3 regions of the Streptomyces sp. NPDC025806 genome follow, and region 3 is predicted to be linked to each of the others. Evidence: riboswitches for the same ligand, from Rfam matches in the RefSeq annotation. Region 3 holds a riboswitch; each other region holds the start of a gene.
The links. A riboswitch is a leader RNA that binds a small molecule or an ion and turns the genes downstream of it on or off. The one in region 3 is predicted to bind cyclic di-AMP.
Positions count from the first base shown of each region.

Region 1 (2,257 bases), on a different contig from region 3:
CCACCGCCCGAACGTAACCGCGAGCGGCGTCAGGCGGGGCGCACCACGCTGTGGATCGACGCCGTGCCGTCGTAGTAGATGGACTCCTCGCGCACGTACGCGCCCGGCTTCGGGGCGTGGATCATGATGCCGTCGCCCTTGTAGATGCCGACGTGACTGATGTCGTCGTAGAAGAAGACCAGGTCACCGGGCTGGATGTCGGACAGCGGGACCGTCGTGCCGATCTCCACCTGGTCCCAGGTGGTGCGCGGCAGCGAGATCCCGGCCGCCTTCCAGGCCGCCTGCGTGAGCCCCGAGCAGTCGTAGGAGTCCGGGCCCGTGGCACCCCACACGTACGGCTTGCCCTCTTGGGCCTTGGCGAAGGCGAGGGCCTTCGCGGCCTTCGTGGCGTACGAGGTGTCGGTGGAGCCCGAGCCGGTACCCGAGCCGGTGTCCGAGCCGGAACCCGTCGAGGAACCGGACCCGGAGGCGTCCTCCTGCTGCTGCGCCTCCTCCGCGGCCTTCCGCTTGGCCTCCTCCTCGGCCTTCTGCTTGGCGGCGAGCTCGGCGGCCTTCTTGCGGGCCGCCTCCTGCTTCTGCCGCTCGATCGCGGCGAGCCGCGCCTTCTCCTCGGCCGTCAGCTCCGACAGCAGCTTCCGCGCGTCGGCGAGCTTGGTCTGGACGGTCTGCTTGGACGTCTTCAGCTCGGTCTGCGACGTGGTCAGCTGCTTGAGGCTCTCCTGCGCCTCGGTGCGCTTCTTCGCCGTCTCGCGCTGCTGCACCTGGTAGTCGTCGACCGCCTTCTTCTGGCGGGACGTCAGCCGGCTCATCAGCTGGTCCTGGGCGAAGTAGTCCTCGGGGTTCTCCGCGAGGAACATCGTCGCCGTGTCGCTCACCCCGCCCGTGCGGTACTGCGCGGCGGCGAACCGGCCGAGCTCCTCGCGGGCCGTGTTCATCTTCTCGGTGCGCTGCGCGATGTCGTCGAGGAGGTGATCGACCTGCTTCTTCTTGCCGGTGGTCCGCTCCTGCGCCGCGTTGTACTTCTGCGTGGCCACCTCGGCCTGGCGGTAGAGCGTGTCGACCTTCTTCTGCACCTCTTCGAGGCTCGGCTTCGCGGGCTGGGCCGGAGCGGCCTGGGCCGTCTGCGAGAGCAGGGCGACGGAGGTGAGGGCGGCGGTCGTGATGCCGACCGCGGGGGTCGTACGGGTGCCGCCGGTCATCCGGGAGCGGGTACGCGGCTTGCGGTGCGACGCCAAGGCAGGCGACTCCTTCCGTAATCCGCCTACCGGGTTAGCTGTCGGGTTCGGGCTCGTGCCCCATCGCTTCGGTGCGCGGTGGTGCACGTCGTACGGAAGGCTGCCCTACGGCCAACCATCCGGCGCCGCCGGACTGTTGACCGATTCACCCCAAGGTCGGTGGGTCCCCGGTTCCCTGCCTCTCGGCGTACGGGACTCGGCGGGGGCTGTCCGCTCGCCGCGTTGTTCGCGGGCGGGGGGACGGACTGCCCGCGCAGCACCGTAGCCAACTCGTGTTGCTGCTGTGAAGGTTGATGTTCGATATGCCCGATACGTTTTCGTGACCATTTCCATGATCTCTACGCCGCGGGCCCCGAACGGCCTTTGCTGTCGCGCTGGGTGACCAGGGCATCGCGAAGGGTGGTGCGACGTGTGTCACCGTGAGCGGGACGAGCGTCTCCGTGAATGCGAGGAGCGTCTCCGTGAAGGTGACGGCGGGCTGTCGGTGGGGCGGCCTAGACTCGGAGAGCGATGAGCAGCCTCTTTGACGACAGCTTCCTGGCCGGCCTCCAGTCCCCCGCGGAGGAGCCCCCGCCGCCGCCCGAGGACCCCGAGCACGACGGGGCCCCCGAGCCGCTCCCGGACGACCTGTTCGGGGGGAAGTTCGACGCGCCCGCGGACCGGGACACGCACTACCGCGACGGGGCGCCCCGCCCGGTCCTGGACCCGGAGGCCCTCCTGGAGGGGCTGAACGAGAACCAGCGGGCGGCCGTGGTCCACGGCGGCTCCCCCCTGCTCATCGTCGCGGGCGCCGGCTCCGGCAAGACCCGCGTCCTCACGCACCGCATCGCGTACCTGTTGGGTCAGCGCGGCGTGCACCCCGGCCAGATCCTCGCGATCACGTTCACGAACAAGGCCGCGGGCGAGATGAAGGAGCGCGTCGAGGCCCTCGTGGGCCCGCGGGCGAACGCGATGTGGGTCTCCACCTTCCACAGCGCCTGCGTCCGCATCCTGCGCCGCGAGTCCAAGCGGCTCGGCTTCAC
Region 1 covers NZ_JBVHMU010000017.1:85,610-87,866, forward strand. Annotated here, with positions in the region: gene ACZ4E1_RS31565 (C40 family peptidase) at 30-1,235, opposite strand; cyclic di-AMP (ydaO/yuaA leader) riboswitch at 1,244-1,447, opposite strand; gene pcrA (DNA helicase PcrA) at 1,746-2,257, shown strand, end outside.
Region 1: linked by a shared signal. The riboswitch ahead of ACZ4E1_RS31565 (C40 family peptidase) and the one ahead of ACZ4E1_RS33990 (M23 family metallopeptidase) in region 3 are both predicted to bind cyclic di-AMP.

Region 2 (2,257 bases), on a different contig from region 3:
CGCGGGCACGCTGTCCTCGGCTACGGCGCGCAGCACGCGGCCGTGCTCGGCGGTGCGGTCGGTGATGATCGACCGGTACGAATTGATCATGCGGTCCGCGGCGCGGCCCCCGGAGAGCAGCGCGCGCAGCTGGTCCATGTCGCCGTCGCGGACCATCTTCCAGAACTCGGAGCCGTCCGCCGGGTCCGACAGTGGCAGGTTCACATTGCGCACGCCGGGCAGCGCGACGTCGGCGCCCTCCAGCTTCTGGTCCGCCGCGTTGCGGAAGTCGAAGATCGTGTGCAGGCCGAGCCCGGAGAGGAACGCCGCGTCCTCGGCCGTGGCGTGGGCGAGGTGACCGGAGCGGAAGAGCACGCCGGGGCGCACGCGCCGGCCGTCCACGGTGGGGAGGCCGCCCACGTCGCGGAAGTTGCGCACTCCGGTCAGCTCGGGCTCGGTGGACGGGGCGTGCTGCGTCACGGGTGCTCCTCCCGGTCGGGTCACCGGCGCTGCTCGCCGGCGGGCGCGCTCCCGACGATACGACATGGATTCAGAGGGCAACCATGTGTCCGTTTTGGCCTATTCATCATTAACTGTCCATAGATTTACGGACGTTGTCACCCGTCGCGTGAGCAGCGTCATATCCGTGACGGTCCGTGGTGGATCTTCCGGACGGCTTTCCCGGGAATTCCTTACGGTAAGGCGCCGGTAAAGCGGGCGAGGTAGACGCAGGGTGACACAGTAAAGGCGTGAACGATCAAGAAAAGGCAGGCCAGGGGGAATTCGGAACTTGTCGCTTCGTTTCTTGCTGCCCTACGGTCACGCTCATTCCGGTCGGAACGCCTAGTCCTGCCGCCGGCCGGATTCCTCACTACGACCCGTGACGGCAGGAGCGGGGGACCCACAGGCAAGAACGCCGCCCGGGAATTCCCCACAGCGGCTCGGGGTGAAGTCGTGTCCCTGTCAGGAATGGCGAGGGCGCGGCCGGACATCTCCCGTCCGAACCCGACAGCTCACCTCGCAGGCGACGGAGAGGAAATCCGCCATGCCCGCACAGGGTAAGCACCGCCGCCAGAAGTCCCACCGCCTCGGCCGCGCCGCCGCCGTCGTCACCGTCGGTGGCGCCGCGCTCGCGCTGCCGCTGATCGGCGCCACCGGTGCGCAGGCCGCCACCGCCCAGACCTACACGGTCAAGGCCGGCGACACGCTCTCCAAGATCGCCAAGGCGGAGAACGTCGAGGGCGGCTGGAAGAAGCTCTACGCGGACAACAAGTCCGTGATCGGCTCCGACGCCGGCCTGATCAAGCCCGGCGAGAAGCTCACCCTCGGCGGCGCCGCGAAGACCACGGCCACCCAGGCGAGCACCTCCACCGCCGCCTACGTGAAGCCGGTCGACGCGCCCGAGGGCACGCCGTACCACCAGAACGGCAGCATGTGGTCCAGCGGCTACCACACCGGCACCGACTTCGTCGTGCCCACCGGTACCCCGATCAAGGCCATCGCTGCGGGCACCGTCGTCTCCGCCGGCAACGGCGGCGCGTACGGCAACCAGGTCGTCATCCAGCACGCCGACGGCCACTACTCGCAGTACGCCCACCTGTCCCAGCTCGGCGTCTCGGCCGGCCAGGCCGTCTCCGCCGGCACGCAGATCGGCCTCTCCGGCGCGACCGGCAACGTGACCGGCCCGCACCTGCACTTCGAGATCCGCACCACCCCGGACTACGGCTCGGACGTCGACCCGGTCGCGTACCTGCGCGCGCACGGCGTCTCCATCTGACCCCACGCGTGATCCACACTCGGCGCCCGGATATTCCCCGGGCGCCGAGTGCTGTATCTCACCACTCGTCAACCCCTGGCTACGGTCGCGTAGGTCACAGGTCAGGGTGAAGGATGTGTGGTCGTGGCAAACGAATCGAGATCACTCAGCGGCGGCACGATTCGGTCCTATGTGGCGGTGGGGGACAGCTTCACCGAAGGCGTCGGGGACCCCGGACCCGACGGCAGCTTCGTGGGCTGGGCCGACCGGCTCGCCGTCCTCCTCGACGACCGGGTCCCCGAGGACACGTTCCAGTACGCGAACCTGGCCGTACGCGGCAAGCTCATCGACCAGATCGTCGAGCACCAGGTGCCGAAGGCCCTGGAGCTCGCCCCCGACCTGGTGAGCCTGGTCGCCGGCGGCAACGACATCATCCGCCCCGGCACCGACCCGGACGACGTGGCCGAGCGCTTCGAGAAGGCCGTGGCCCGGCTCTCCGAGGCCGCCGGGACCGTCCTCGTC
Region 2 covers NZ_JBVHMU010000031.1:15,354-17,610, reverse strand. Annotated here, with positions in the region: gene ACZ4E1_RS37815 (tyrosine-protein phosphatase) at 1-459, opposite strand, end outside; cyclic di-AMP (ydaO/yuaA leader) riboswitch at 827-1,019, shown strand; gene ACZ4E1_RS37810 (M23 family metallopeptidase) at 1,025-1,756, shown strand; gene ACZ4E1_RS37805 (SGNH/GDSL hydrolase family protein) at 1,880-2,257, shown strand, end outside.
Region 2: linked by a shared signal. The riboswitch ahead of ACZ4E1_RS37810 (M23 family metallopeptidase) and the one ahead of ACZ4E1_RS33990 (M23 family metallopeptidase) in region 3 are both predicted to bind cyclic di-AMP.

Region 3 (2,257 bases):
GGAAGGTCAGAGACCGAGGCCCTTGTCGCGCAGCCAGGCGGCCGGGTCGATGCCGGTGGCCTGGCCGTCGGGGTGGACCTCGAGGTGGAGGTGGGCGCCCGTCACGTTGCCCGTCGCGCCGACGCGGCCGATGACATCGCCGGTGCTGACCTTCTGGCCGACGCTGACGTTCATCGAGGACTGGTGGCAGAACCACAGCTCGGTGCCGTCGTCGAGGGTGAGGACGGTGCGGTACCCGTAGGCGCCGGCCCAGCCCGCCTCGGTGACGGTGCCGGAGTGGATCGCGTAGATCGGCGTACCGGTGGAGGCCGCGAAGTCGAGGCCCGTGTGGTAGCCGGAGGACCACATGGAGCCGGGCTGCCCGAAGGTGCCGGTGATCGTGTACGAGGCGACGGGGAGCTTGTAGCTCTTGGCCAGCTTGGCGAGGCGCTCGGCCTCGGCCTTGCGCTTGGCCTCCTCCTCGGCCGCCTTCTTCTCGGCGGCGGCCTTGGCCTCGGCGGCCTTCTGCTGCTCGGCGGCCTCCTCGGCGGCCTTCTGCGCGGCGGCCTCCTCGGCCGCCTTGCGCTCGGCCTCCTCGGCGGCGGACTGCTGCGTCTCGGCCTGGGCCATGATGCGGGCCCGCAGCGCCTCGCCCGCGTCGGACTGTCCCTGCGCGCCGTCGGTCACCGTGGTGAGCGGGGCGGCCTGGGCGGCCGGCGAGGAGTCGGACGCGGAGTCGGCGGAGTCGTCCGAGCCCGATATGAGCGCGCCCACGCCCGGCAGCGACTTGGCCTCGGGCAGCGAGTCCTTGACCGCGGACAGGTCGGGCATGGAGAGCGAGACGGCGGGCTTGCCGCCCTGCGCGGTGGCGATGCCGCCGGCGCCGACGGCGGCGATCACGCCGACGCCGAGAACCGTGGAGCTGCGCGCGAGTCCACCCCGCTGACGGGCCACGCGGTGACGTCCGCGGACGGGTCGGACGGACTCCTCGGTGGGGTTCCACTCCTCCCAGTTCTCTCGCTCGACGCCGAAGTCGTCAGACGCTTCGGCGGAGCCGTAGGAGAACTCGGGGGCAGGACGGTTCGACGCCACGGGGGCGCTCTCCTTTCCTTCCTTCTCGCCTACCGGGTTAGCTGACGGGTTCGGAGCAGGAAGGTCTCCTACGGGCGTAGACGTACGCACATGCGTCGCTACAGTCCGATTCACCCCAAGTTGGTGGTTCCCCGGCTCCCTTGCGGGATTAAGCGCGTGCGCGCGGAGCCGACTCTTGTGACGGCTGGGACGACCGCGCTGCGTTATCGAACGTTAATAGACAGCCGACACGATTTCCAAGCCGTTCCCACTGATCGTTCACGTCTTTGGCCTGGACTTATCAGGGCACGAGCGGGCGGAATCGGGCGAGTTGACCCCCCGTCGGAGGACACGGATCCGCCACGAGTTTCTGACGCTGTATCAATTGTTATGCGCAGGGGTGCCGTTCGATCACCCCCCGTGATGTCGATCAAGGACGGCGCACGGCGAGCAGCGCCATGTCGTCCCGCGCGCCCCCTCCGGTGTGCTCGCGGACCTCCTCGGCGACCTCCGCGAGCAGTTCCTCGGGCCCGTCGAACTTCCGCCCCGACAGCCGGGCCGCCGGGTCGTAGAAGACGCCGTGCGCGTCGCGCGCCTCGGAGAGGCCGTCCGTGTAGAGCAACAGCGTGGCGCCGGCGGGGAACGCCTCCTCGGTGGCCCGGTCAGGCCAGGTGCCCAGCGCGCTCAGGCCGAGCGGCAGCGCGGCCTCCCCCGGACCGAGCGTCCGCAGCGTGCCGTCACCGTGCAGCAGGAGCGGCTCGGGGTGCCCGCGGTTGAGCACCCGCACCAGGTCGGAGCCGTACGGGAACTCGGCGAGCACCGCCGTCGTGAACCCTTCGAAGTCGTCGACGCCGCTGCGCCGGGTTCCCTCGCGGGCCAGGGCCCGCTCCAGGCGCCGGGCCACGTTCTCCAGGCTGCCCTCCTGCTCGGCGGCCTCGCGGAACGCGCCGATGACGACGGCCACCGCCGACACCGCGCCCATGCCCTTGCCCCGTACGTCGCCGACGACGACGCGCACCCCGTGCGGGGTGTCCTGCACCGCGTAGAGGTCGCCGCCGATGAACGCGCCCGCCTGCGCGGCCTCGTAGCGCACGGCGACGTCCAGGCCGCCGGTCCGGCCGGGCGGGGCGGGCAGGACGGCGCGCTGGGCCGCCTCGGCGATGTGCCGGGCGGAGGCGAGCTGTTCGCTGCTGTGCCGCACGATCCG
Region 3 covers NZ_JBVHMU010000020.1:114,845-117,101, reverse strand. Annotated here, with positions in the region: gene ACZ4E1_RS33990 (M23 family metallopeptidase) at 7-1,071, opposite strand; cyclic di-AMP (ydaO/yuaA leader) riboswitch at 1,083-1,236, opposite strand; gene ACZ4E1_RS33985 (PP2C family protein-serine/threonine phosphatase) at 1,481-2,257, opposite strand, start outside.